Regions from separate parts of the Streptomyces nogalater genome, predicted to be linked through region 1. Evidence: riboswitches for the same ligand, from Rfam matches in the RefSeq annotation. Region 1 holds a riboswitch; the other holds the start of a gene.
What was found. A riboswitch is a leader RNA that binds a small molecule or an ion and turns the genes downstream of it on or off. The one in region 1 is predicted to bind cyclic di-AMP.
Positions count from the first base shown of each region.

Region 2: it holds a riboswitch for cyclic di-AMP, as region 1 does, so the genes downstream of both, ABD350_RS23310 (M23 family metallopeptidase) here and ABD350_RS11485 (transglycosylase SLT domain-containing protein) in region 1, are expected to answer to the same signal.

Region 1 covers NZ_BAAASM010000013.1:43,695-49,537, reverse strand. The annotation lists gene recQ (DNA helicase RecQ) at 1-43, shown strand, start outside; gene ABD350_RS11500 (M56 family metallopeptidase) at 105-1,043, opposite strand; gene fahA (fumarylacetoacetase) at 1,376-2,593, opposite strand; gene ABD350_RS11490 (HAD family hydrolase) at 2,854-3,666, shown strand; gene ABD350_RS11485 (transglycosylase SLT domain-containing protein) at 3,696-4,184, opposite strand; cyclic di-AMP (ydaO/yuaA leader) riboswitch at 4,187-4,367, opposite strand; gene ABD350_RS11480 (polyprenyl synthetase family protein) at 4,957-5,843, shown strand, end outside.
Region 2 covers NZ_BAAASM010000035.1:43,478-49,320, reverse strand. The annotation lists gene ABD350_RS23320 (PrsW family intramembrane metalloprotease) at 1-120, shown strand, start outside; gene ABD350_RS23315 (aldo/keto reductase) at 164-1,108, opposite strand; gene ABD350_RS23310 (M23 family metallopeptidase) at 1,226-2,272, opposite strand; cyclic di-AMP (ydaO/yuaA leader) riboswitch at 2,282-2,450, opposite strand; tRNA gene ABD350_RS23305 (tRNA-Met) at 2,796-2,869, shown strand; gene ABD350_RS23300 (dihydrofolate reductase family protein) at 2,956-4,089, opposite strand; gene ABD350_RS23295 (MarR family winged helix-turn-helix transcriptional regulator) at 4,182-4,691, shown strand; gene ABD350_RS23290 (GTP cyclohydrolase II) at 4,926-5,591, shown strand; gene ABD350_RS23285 (DHA2 family efflux MFS transporter permease subunit) at 5,653-5,843, opposite strand, start outside.

The sequences.
Region 1 (5,843 bases):
CGAGCCGGCCGACGAGCCGGAGCCGGAGCCGGACTGGGTATAGCCCGCCCCGGCCGCCAGGACGCTCGGGACGAGCGCCGTCGGGACAGTGCCGTCAGGTGCCGTCAGGACAGTGCCGTCAGCCCGGGAGCGAAGGTGATCAGCAGCGGCAGCAGCGGCACCAGCGCGGCCACCGTCGTGGTCAGCGCCCGGTGCCGGCGCAGCAGCCGGGGCGGCGGTTCCAGCAGCCGGTCCACGCGCTCGCCCAGCAGCCGGCGGCTGGAGGCGCAGGAGAGCACGCCCCGGTGCTGGTTCAGCTCGATCAGGGCGAGCGCGGTGGTGAGGTGCCCGCAGCGCCGGGAGGCCGCGTCGTCGGCGGCCAGCTCGACCAGGCGGTGCGTCTGGTCGCAGAAGTGGGCGAAGAGCGGCACGCGCGGGAAGCCCGTGGCGAGCGCGGCGGACAGGTGCAGCAGCCAGTCGTGGTGGGCGCGGGCGTGTCCGCGTTCGTGGGTGAGGACGGCGTCGAGCTGGAGGTCGGTGAGGCGGTGCAGCGCCCCGGTGGTGACGACGAGCTGCGGCGGGTGCCCCGGCATCCACCAGGCGTCCGGGTACTCGTCCTCCAGCACCAGCATCGGTCCGCGCGGCGCCCGCAGACCCGGCGGCAGTTCGGGGGCGCGTTCGCGCAGCTGCGCCCGGGCCTGGCCCCGGCTGCGGCGGGCCTCGAACAGCTCGCGGGCCAGCATCGCCGTCGTCCAGGCGGCTCCGCAGGCCAGCAGCAGGGTGAGGGCGGTGGCCCACACGGGGGTGGTGGACAGGTCGTAGGCGGCGGTGACGGCGGGCGGCGCGGGGGCGAACACGCGGTCGCGGACGGTGTGGAAGACGGCCGCCGCGCCCAGGACCAGCGCGGTCAGACAGCACAGCAGGACGGTGGCGACCAGACACTGCCATACCCACAGCGCGACCACGGGTTCCCGTTCGGGCCAGGCCGCCCGGGTCAGCGCGCGGGGCGCCGGTACGGCGGCCGTCAGGCCGACGACGCTCAGCAGGAGCAGGCAGACGGTCATGCCGGGGCTCCGGTTCCTGGTCGGAAAGGTGTGCGGGTACGGGGTGGTGCGGGGGCACGCGTCGCACGGCCGCGCGGGGTGCGGACGCGTGTCCCTGTCAGTATGGCGAAGAAGGGCGGTGCGAGTCAGGTGCCGGTGGCGAACCGACCGGGTGTGACGGCGAAAGTCCAGGTGGGAGAGGGGAGTTCGGCGGGGCCGGAACAGGGTCCCGGCCCGGCGGCGTGCCGGACGCCGCCAGGGACGGCGCCCGGCAGACAGACAGGCCAACAGACAGGCGGGCGCGGACGGGCACGGTCACGGGCCGTCCGCGAGCCGCCCGTCGTACCAGTGCCTCAGTCCGCCACGACGCGGCCCGTGACCTCGCCCAGTCCGATCCGGTGGCCGTCCGGTCCGGGGGCCCAGGCCGACAGGGTCACCACGTCCCCGTCCTCCAGGAACGTCCGCTTGCCGTCCGGGAGTTCGAGGGGGTCACGACCGTTCCAGGTCAGCTCCAGCAGCGAGCCCCGCTGGTCCTCGGCCGGGCCGCTCACCGTGCCCGAGCCGTACAGGTCGCCGGTGCGCAGCGAGGCGCCGTTGACCGTCATATGGGCGAGCTGCTGGGCGGCGGTCCAGTACATGGTGGAGAACGGCGGTTCGGAGACCACCTGGCCGTTGACCGCGACGGAGATACGGAGGTCGTAGCCGCCGGGTTCGACGCCGGGGGCCGTGTCGTCCAGGTAGGGCAGCAGCGGGTGGGTGCGCTCCGGAGGGGCCAGGCGCGCGTGCTTCAGCGCCTCCAGCGGGGTGATCCACGCCGAGACCGAGGTGGCGAAGGACTTGCCGAGGAACGGGCCGAGCGGGACGTACTCCCAGGCCTGGATGTCCCGCGCGGACCAGTCGTTGAGCAGGCAGAGCCCGAAGACGTGCTCGCGGAAGTCGCCGAGCGCCACCGGGCGGCCCTGCCGGGACGGCACGCCCACGACGAAGCCGACCTCGGCCTCGATGTCCAGCCGGACCGACGGGCCGAAGACGGGCGCGGGGTCGGCGGGGCCCTTGCGCTGCCCGGCCGGCCGTACGACGTCCGTGCCGGAGACGACGACCGTGCCGGCGCGGCCGTGGTAACCGATCGGCAGGTGCTTCCAGTTGGGGGTGAGGCTGTCCTCGGCGTCCGGGCGGAAGATCCGGCCGACGTTGCGGGCGTGGTGTTCCGAGGCGTAGAAGTCGACGTAGTCCGCCACCTCGAAGGGCAGGTGCAGCGTCACCTCGGACAGGGGGTGGAACAGCGGCTCGACCGTCGGGCGGTGCGCCGGGTCGGTGACCCAGGAGGTGACGGCCCGCCGTATCTCCGACCAGGTGGCGCGGCCGGCGGCCAGCAGCGGGTTGAGGGTGGGGGCGGCGAGCAGCGCCTGGTGGGGCGAGCCGACCGCCGCCGCCGTGGCGCCCGCGTCGAGGACGTGGTTCCCGAGCCGGACGCCGATCCTCCGCTCCGTGCTGCCGGTGGGCGAGAACACGCCGTAGGGGAGGTTGTGCGGGCCGAAGGGGTCGCCCTCGGGGACGTCGAAGGGGGGCATGGGTGCTGCCTCACTCTCATCCGTGCCATGCATGGCGAAGCGTTCCATGGGGTCGGGCACACGTTACGGCCGACACGCCTGTCATGGGCAGTGGTCCCCGCGCCCGGGGGTTTGCTCGAAAGGGTGCTCGCCCGGGCCGTGACAGTCCGGTGGGTTTTCGCCACCGAGCCCTGCGCGGGCGGCACTTGGGGGCGGGCGGTACGGCGGGAGAGGGGAGCGAGGGATGAGTCGGCGGGGCCCGGGGTCCGTATTCTCTGGGCATGGCATCCACCCCGGCATATGCCCTCATCGCCACTGACCTGGACGGAACGCTGCTGCGCGGCGACGACACCGTCTCCGACCGGTCGCTCGCCGCGCTCGCGCGGGTGGCGCGGGCCGGGGCCCGGCACCTGGTGGTCACCGGCCGCCCTGCGCCACGGGTGCGGCCCCTGCTCACGCGCCTCGGCTGCACCTCACTGGCGGTGTGCGGGCAGGGCGCGCAGGTCTACGACGCCCGGGCGGGCCGGCTGCTGTGGTCGGTCCGGCTGGACCGGGAGCTGGCGGAGACCGCGCTCGGCAAGGTCGAGGCGGAGGTGGGGCAGGTGTACGCGGCGGTCGACCAGGACGGCGAGGACGGGCTCACGCTGATCGAGCCCGGCTACCGGATGCCGCATCCGACGCTGCCCGCGGTCCGGGTCGGCCGGCGCGCCGATCTGTGGGCCGAGCCCATCAGCAAGGTGCTGCTGCGTCACGCCGAGCTGTCCGACGACGAGCTGGCGGCCGTGGCGCGCTCGGCGGTGGGCTCGCTGGCGAGCGTCACCATGTCGGGGCCGGGCACCGTGGAGCTCCAGCCGAGCGGGGTGACGAAGGCGACCGGTCTGGCGCTGGCCGCCGAGCGGCTGGGGATCGGTGCCGAACGGGCCCTGGCCTTCGGTGACATGCCCAACGACATCCCGATGTTCCGCTGGGCGGCGCGCGGTGTGGCCATGGCCGGCGCACATCCCGAGCTGAAGGCGGTGGCCGACGAGGTCACGGTGTCGAACGAGGACGACGGGGTCGCCGTCGTCCTCGAAAGACTGTTCCCGGCCGCCTGACCGCGTCAGGGGCCGGGCGGCCGGTCCGGTCAGTAGGCGCCGAAGACGTTGTCGATCGAGCCGTACCGGTCCGCCGCGTAGTTGCAGGCGGCGGTGATGTTCGCGACCGGGTCGTAGATGTCGAAGGACGTTCCGGCGACGTGGTACGCGTTGAAGGTGGGGTCGATGACCTGGAGCAGGCCCTTGGACGGGATGCCCTTGGCCGCGTTGGAGTCCCAGAGGTTGATGGCCGACGGGTTGCCGGAGGACTCGCGGATGATGTTGCGGTGGATGCCGTTGTAGGTGCCCGGGATGTTCTTCTCGGCCATGATCGCGAGCGATTCGCGGATCCAGCCGTCGAGGTTGTCCGGGTATCCGGCGGGGGTGGTGGCCACCGCCGGGGCCGCGGTGGTGGCGGCGGACGCGCCGGTCGCGCCGATGAGCGGCAGGGCGAGGACGGCGGCGCCGGTGCAGGCGGCGGCGAGGGTGCGGACGAGGCGGGTGTTCCGGGTACGGCGGTGCTGAGCGGCAGCAGGCATCGAAAGTTCCTCTCCGGCGCCTGCGAGGTGAGCTGTCGGGTTCGGGCGGGGAGGTGCCCGGCCGTGCCCGGAAGGAGGCACGGCTTCACCCCGAGCCGTTCCGGTGCGGCGTATGCCGTCCGGCGCGGCGACTTACCTGGGTCCCCCGCTCCTGCCGTACGAATGAGTTCGTGAATGGGTTACGCGGGCGGCGGCAGGATTAGGCGTCCACCCGACGGCCCGGAACGTATGCGAGAGCACATGTCGGGAACAAGTACCGGATTCATACAAGGCGCCATTTGGTCTTGATCGATGTCGTTTGAGGGGCTTGATCCTTTGCGAATGCCAATCCTCAACTCGCCGACGGGGCAAGGCGTGGCGGGGGCGTGGCGGGCGGCGCGGGCGAGCTGGGGCGAGTGACCCAATTCACGAAATGGCAAAAGACTTCAAATCGGACATGGGGGATTAGGGCTATTCAGGCCTGAAGTCCGAGTAGTGGTGGAACCCGGAGTGGGGCGCGCGTCGTTGCCCTGGAGGCCGACGGGGGAGGGGTGAGGGTGAGGAAGGTGTGGAGAGGTCGCGACACGGCATCCGGATTACCGTTAAGTCGATATATGTCCCTTATTACCGTGTGATCAAAACCATGCCGGTCATGGTCCGATACCACCCGGGCTGGACCGGTGGGCGCTATCGGTGATCGAAACAGGACCGGATACGCTGACTTGAGTGATGGCAGCGACCTATCGACAAACCGTGTAATCGCCAGCAGACACCAGCAGACAGGAGACCCCTCGTGACCGTCGTCGGGCCGTTCGGGCTGAGCGTGCGGGACCAGGCTCTCGAAGCCGATGTCCAGGCCGGATTGGCGGCTGTCGAGGAAGGCTTGCTCGATGCCACCAAGAGCGAGGTCCCGTTCATCACCGAGGCCGCGCAGCACCTCGTGCGGGCCGGCGGGAAACGATTCCGGCCACTGCTCGTGATGCTCGCCGCCCAGTTCGGCGACCCGTACGCGCCGGGCGTCGTGCCGTCGGCCGTGGTCGTGGAGCTGACCCACCTGGCCACGCTCTACCACGACGACGTCATGGACGAGGCGGCCGTACGGCGCGGAGTGGACAGCGCCAACACCCGCTGGGGCAACTCCGTCGCGGTCCTCACCGGCGACTTCCTCTTCGCCCGCGCCTCCCAGATCCTCGCCGACCTCGGCCCGGAGGCGGTCCGGGTGCAGGCCCTGGCGTTCGAACGGCTGGTCACCGGGCAGATCCTGGAGACCGCGGGCCCCTCGGACGGCCGCGACCCGGTCGAGCACTACCTGGACGTGCTGGCCGGCAAGACCGGCTCCCTGGTGGCGGTGTCCTGCCGGTTCGGCGCGATGATGTCCGGCGCCGGCGAGCGGGTCGTGGACGTGCTCACCCAGTACGGCGAACGGCTCGGCGTCGCCTTCCAGCTGGCGGACGACGTCCTGGACATCGCCTCCGACTCCCACGAGTCCGGCAAGACCCCGGGCACCGACCTGCGCGAGGGCATCCCGACGCTTCCGGTGCTCCGGCTGCGCGAGCGGGCCGCCCGGCTCGGGCTGGCCGAGGACATCGCGCTGTGCGAACTGCTGGACTCCGACCTCAGCGACGACACCCGGCACGCCCGGGCGCTGGCCGCGCTGCGCGCCCACCCCGCGCTGGAGCA
Region 2 (5,843 bases), on a different contig from region 1:
CTGGAGTACGCGAGCCGGGCCGCCGCTCCGGCCCCGGTGTACCGGCCGGCGGCGCCGTACGGCTACCCGGCGGCGCCCTACCCGTCGTACAACCCGTCGTACAACCCGTACCGCACCTGATCGCAGGGGCCCGTACGGAGGGCCGGCACCGCCGTGGAGCGGACTAGGCCGAGGCCTGCGTCAGCTTCGCGACCTCCGCGTTCGTCAGCTTCAGCTCCGCCACGCCGAGCAGCGCCGGAAGCTGCTCGGGCGTGCGGGCGGAGGCGATCGGGGCGGTGACCGTCGGCTGGGCGGCCAGCCAGGCCAGGGCGACCGTGGCGACCGGGGCCTCGTGGGCGGCGGCGACCTCGTCCAGGGCCGCCAGGACCTTCTGGCCGCGCTCGGAGGCCGCGTACTCCTGCGCCCGGTCGGCGCGGGCGCTGTCCACCGTCGCGCCGGGCCGGTACTTGCCGGTCAGGAAGCCCGAGGCGAGCGAGAAGTACGGGACGGCGGACAGGCCCTCGGCGGCGGCGAGTTCCTGGAGCGGGCCCTCGTAGGTGTCGCGGGAGACCAGGTTGTAGTGCGGCTGGACGGCGACGTAGCGGGCCAGGCCCTCGCGGTCGGAGAACTCCAGCGACGCGCGCAGGCGCTCGGCGCTGATGTTGGAGGCGGCGATGTGCCGGACCTTGCCGGCCTTCACCAGCTCGTCCAGCGCGCCGATGATCTCCTCGACCGGCACCTCGGGCTGGTCGAAGTGGGTGTAGTAGAGGTCGATGTAGTCGGTGCCCAGGCGGCGCAGCGAGGCGTCGGCGGCGGCCTTGATGTTGGCGGCGGACAGGCCCTGGAACTCGGGGTGCTGGCTGACCTTCGTCGCGACGACCACGTCCGAGCGGTTGCCGCGGGCCTGGAGCCACTTGCCGAGGAGGGTCTCGGACTCGCCGCCCTTGTTGCCCTCGGCCCAGGCCGAGTACACGTCGGCGGTGTCGACGAAGTTGCCGCCGGCCGCGGTGTAGGCGTCGAGGACGGCGAAGGAGGTCTGCTCGTCGGCGGTCCAGCCGAAGACGTTGCCGCCCAGGGAGAGCGGGAAGACCTCAAGGTCGGAGGAGCCGAGTTTACGAAGTGTCGTCATACGACGTGCCAACGCCGGCGGGGGCCGATCGCATCCCTCCGACGGCGCAGGATTCCCGCTTTCCGGAAGAACCGCCAGGGCCTTCCGGAGAACCGTCGGGGCTTTCCGCGGGAACCGTCAGGGGGTGAGGCCCTTGTCGCGCAGCCACGCCATCGGGTCGATGCCGGCGGGCGCGCCGCCGGGGTGGACCTCGAAGTGCAGGTGCGGGCCGGTGACGTTGCCGGTGGCGCCGACGCGGCCGATGACCTCGCCGGTGGTGACCTTCTGGCCGGCCGAGACACTGATCGAGGACTGGTGGCAGAACCACAGCTCGGTGCCGTCGTCCAGGGTCAGGACGGTGCGGTAGCCGTAGGCGCCGGCCCAGCCCGCCTCGGTGATCGTGCCGCTGTGCACGGCCTTGATCAGGGTGCCGGTGGGGGCGGCGAAGTCCAGGCCGGTGTGGTGGCCGGAGGACCACATCGAGCCGGCCTGCCCGAACATCGAGGTGATCGTGTACGAGGAGGTGGGCAGCGCGTACTGCTTGGCCAGCTCGGCCAGCCGCTTCTCCTCGGCCGCCTTCTCGGCCTCGGCCTCCGCCTTCTCCTTGGCGGCGGCGGCCTTGGCGGCGGCCTCCTGTTCGGCCTTGGCGGCGGCGTCGGCAGTCTGCTTCTCGGCGGCGGCGAGCGCGGCCGCGGCGGCCCTGCTGTCGGCCTGGCCCTGCTGCTGCTCGGCCTGCGCCATGATCCGGTTGCGCAGCACCTCGCCCGCGTCGGCGCTGTCCTGGCCCGTGTCGGAGGCCACGGCGACGGTGGCGAGCGTGGGGGCCGCGGCGGCCTCGGCGGGCCGGTCGTCACCGGAGCCGTCCTGGAAGAGGGAGCCGACCGAGGGCAGGTCCGGCATGGAGAGGGAGACCGGCGGCTTGCCGGTGTTGGCGCTGGCCATGCCGCCCGCGCCGACCGCGGCCATGACACCGACGCCGAGGACGGTGGAGCTGCGCGCGAAACCGCCGCGCTGCTTGGCGACCCGGTGCCGGCCGCGGACCGGGGCGACGGTGTCCTCGGTGGGGTTCCACTCCTCCCAGGGGCCCTCGTCGGCGCGGTAGGCGCCGTAGCCGAAGGTCTCGGGTTCGGGCTCGTGCTGTGCCGGTATGGACGGGGCTTCGGGGCCAGGCCGGTTGGACGCCACGCGGGCGTACTCCTTTCCTTCCTCCGCCTACCGGGTTAGCTGACGGGTTCGGAGCAGGAAGGTCTCCTACGCGCGTATATCCGGTCGTGGACTCGCGTGAGTACACGGCGGTATCCGCGTGATTCACCCCAAGGTGGTGGTTCCCCGGTTCCCTCGCGGGATTCGGCGCGTGCGCACGGAGCCGCCTCTTGTGACGGCTGGGACGACCGCGCTGCGTTATCGAACGTTAATAGACCTGACAGTCACTTTCCAAGCCGGTCCCCTTGATCATTAACGTTTTTACCGGTGGAGTTATCAGCAACTATCCCGTCAAGCCGGACAAGTTGACCGGCGCTCAGAAGCCGTCAGCAGTCACCCGGGATTTGATGGTGACTCAGTTGTTATGTGTGCGCGCTCGCCCGATCACCTTGTGTGACACCCGCGACCGCCTGGGCGTGACCGCCCGGGGGGAGGCCCGTCACGGGGGCCGCGGAAACCGGTGTGCGAACCATCCCGCACATGGCGTACACTGGAGTCACAACGACGCGGGGTGGAGCAGCTCGGTAGCTCGCTGGGCTCATAACCCAGAGGTCGCAGGTTCAAATCCTGTCCCCGCTACTGAAGGCCCAGGGCCCGGAATCCCAAGGATTCCGGGCCCTGGGTGTATGCGCGCCCGGGACGGTCTCAGTCAGGACGGGCGGCCCTCAGCCCGGCAGATGGGCATTCGGTGCCTTCGCGAGATTCTCCAGCTCCGGCAGTACGACGACCCGTGCCCCCGCCGCCCTCAGTACGCCCGTCCCGTCGGCCGCCTCGACGAACGTGTCCGGCTCCCGCCAGGCGGTGACCACCCGGCGCACCCCCGCCCGCAGGATCAGCTCGGCACACGGCGCCGGCCGGGAGGCACGGCGGGCGCACGGCTCCAGGCTGGAGTACACCGTGGCGCCGGGCAGCCGCGGGTCGGCCGGGTCGGTCTTCGCCAGCGCCGCCTCCTCCGCGTGCACCACCGGGTCACCGCCCTCGCGCGAGTGTCCCCGGGCCAGTTCCGTGCCGTCGGCGGCGACCACGACCGCGCCCACGCTGAACGCCGTCCGGGAAGGCGGGCACAGGGCGGCCAGTTCACAGGCGGTGCGCAGCCAGTGGCGGTCGGCGGCGGTGGCGGCCGTACCGGAGCCGGGCGCCGTGGGCGCGTAGCGCGTGAGGACGACGTCCTCGATCCGGCGGGTTTCCAGCAGGCGCAGGCGCCCCCCTTGGTAGGCGCCCGGCCCGAACAGCCGCGGGGCCGCCGGATCGCCGACGAACAGCGGGGCGAGGACCAGCTGGAGTTCATCGGCCAGGCCCTGCTGGAGCAGCTGGGTGTGGACCGTGCCACCGCCCTCCACCATCAGGCGCCGCACCCCGCGCACCTCGTGCAGATGCTCCAGCAGGGCCCGCCAGTCCAGGGCGGGGCCGAGCGGGACGACATCGGCGGTGTCCCCGAGGAGGCGGGCGGCCCGTACGGCGCCCCGGTCGGTGGCGTAGACGAGCTTGTCGCCGCCGGTGTGCCAGAAGTTCGCCGCCGGGTCGAGGTCGCCGGAGCCGGTGACGGTGACCTTCAGCGGGTACTCCGGGCGGCCCGCCGCACGCCGGGCCGCGCGCCGCTCGGCGGAGTTGACCAGCAGGCGGGGGTTGTCGGCGCGGATCGTGCCGGCCCCGACGAGGAGGGCGTCGACGGAGGCCCGTACCCCGTCGACCCGGTCGAAGTCGGCCGGGCCGGACAGCAGGAGCCGTTCGGGGCCGGTGTCGTCCAGGTAGCCGTCGAGGGAGACGGCGGCGGACAGCAGCACGTACGGCAGGGACATCGGCGCTCTTTCCTCCGGAGGCGGCGGGGCCGGCGGCGGGGCGGGTCCGCAGGCGACTTGGTTCAAGTTTTAAACAAACCTACACTGGCGGCATGACGACCCGCTGGCTCACGCCCGAGGAGCAGCGCGCCTGGCGCGCCTACATCGCCGCCTCCCGCCTCCTGGAGGACGCGATCGACCGGCAGCTCCAGCAGGAGGGCGGCATGCCGCACCTGTTCTACTCGGTACTGTCCAGCCTGTCCGACACCCCCGGCCGGCGGCTGCGCATGACCGACCTCGCGGAGGCGCTGAAGATCACCCGCAGCCGGCTGACGTACGTGGTGAACCGGCTGGAGCGGGACGGTCTGGTGCGCCGGGAGAACTGCCCCGAGGACAAGCGCGCCTCGCTCGCGGTGCTGACGGACGAGGGGATGGCCGTCCTGGAGCGTACGGCGCCCGGGCATGTCGAGACGGTCCGCTCGCTGCTGTTCGACCGGCTCACCGAGGAGCAGGTGGGGCAGCTGGAGGCGATCTGCACGGGGATCGCGCACGGGCTGCAGGGCGAGGGGGCCGCGGCGGGGGCGGACGACGTTCCCTGGCGCCGCCGTTCGTCCTGCTCCTGACCCCGGCCCCGCGGGCCGCCCGTCTGCCGTCCAGCTCCTGCCCGCCAGCCGTCCAGCTCCTGCCCGCCGGCCGTCCGTCTGCTGTCCGTCCGCCGCCCTCCGCTGCCCATCGGCCGGCCGTCTGCGCGGCGGCGGCCGCTCGGCGAGGACGATTGCTTTAACTTTTAAGCATGGGGTAGGGTCCCTGTCGAACCACTGCTTCAAATCTGAAGCACATGCCCCGGAGGGATCCGCATGCCCGACATTCCCGCCGACATCCCCGCCGCCACCCCGCGCGCCCGCGTCCGGGTACCGCTGCGCTTCGCCGACGGCTACGGAGCCGACGCGGAACTCGTCACCTTCCACGGTCTCACCGACGGCCGGGAGCACCTCGCCGTCGTCCTCGGCGACCCGGGCCCCGTCCCGCTGGTGCGGCTGCACTCCGAGTGCCTGACCGGGGACGTCTTCGGCTCGGCCCGCTGCGACTGCGGCCCGCAGCTGCGCGAGGCGGTCGAGCGCGTCGCCGACCGCGGCGGGATCCTGCTGTACCTCCGCCAGGAGGGCCGGGGCATCGGCCTCTACAACAAGCTCGACGCGTACGCCCTCCAGGACGAGGGGCTCGACACCTACGAGGCGAACGCCGCCCTCGGCCTGCCGGAGGACGCCCGCGACTACACGGCCGCCGCCCAGATGCTCACCGCCCTCGGCGTCACGGAGCTGGACCTGCTGTCCAACAACCCCGACAAGGCGGCGCAGTTGCGCGCGCTGGGCATCGCCGTCCGGGACCGGGTGCCCACCGGCGTCTTCACCACCGCCCACAACATCCACTATCTGCGCGCCAAGGCCCTCCGGACCCGGCACACCCTGCCGCTGACCGAACTCACGGAACTCACGGAACTCACGGACCTCACGGCGGGCTGACGGGCCGTCGGACGACCGGACAGCCGGACAGCCGGACGGCCGCCGGGCTCAGCCGTGCCACTCAGCCGTGCCGTTCGCCCGGGAGGCGTAGCGCGGCCGGTACCGCGAGGGCGAGCAGCACCGCCGCCACGGCGTAGGTGAGCCGGAAGCCGGCCGGGTCCGGGCCGGCCGCCCCGAGCAGCACGGACAGCAGGGCCGTACCGACCGACGCGGCGAGCTGGGCGTTGATGCTCAGCGCGGTGCTCGCCCCGG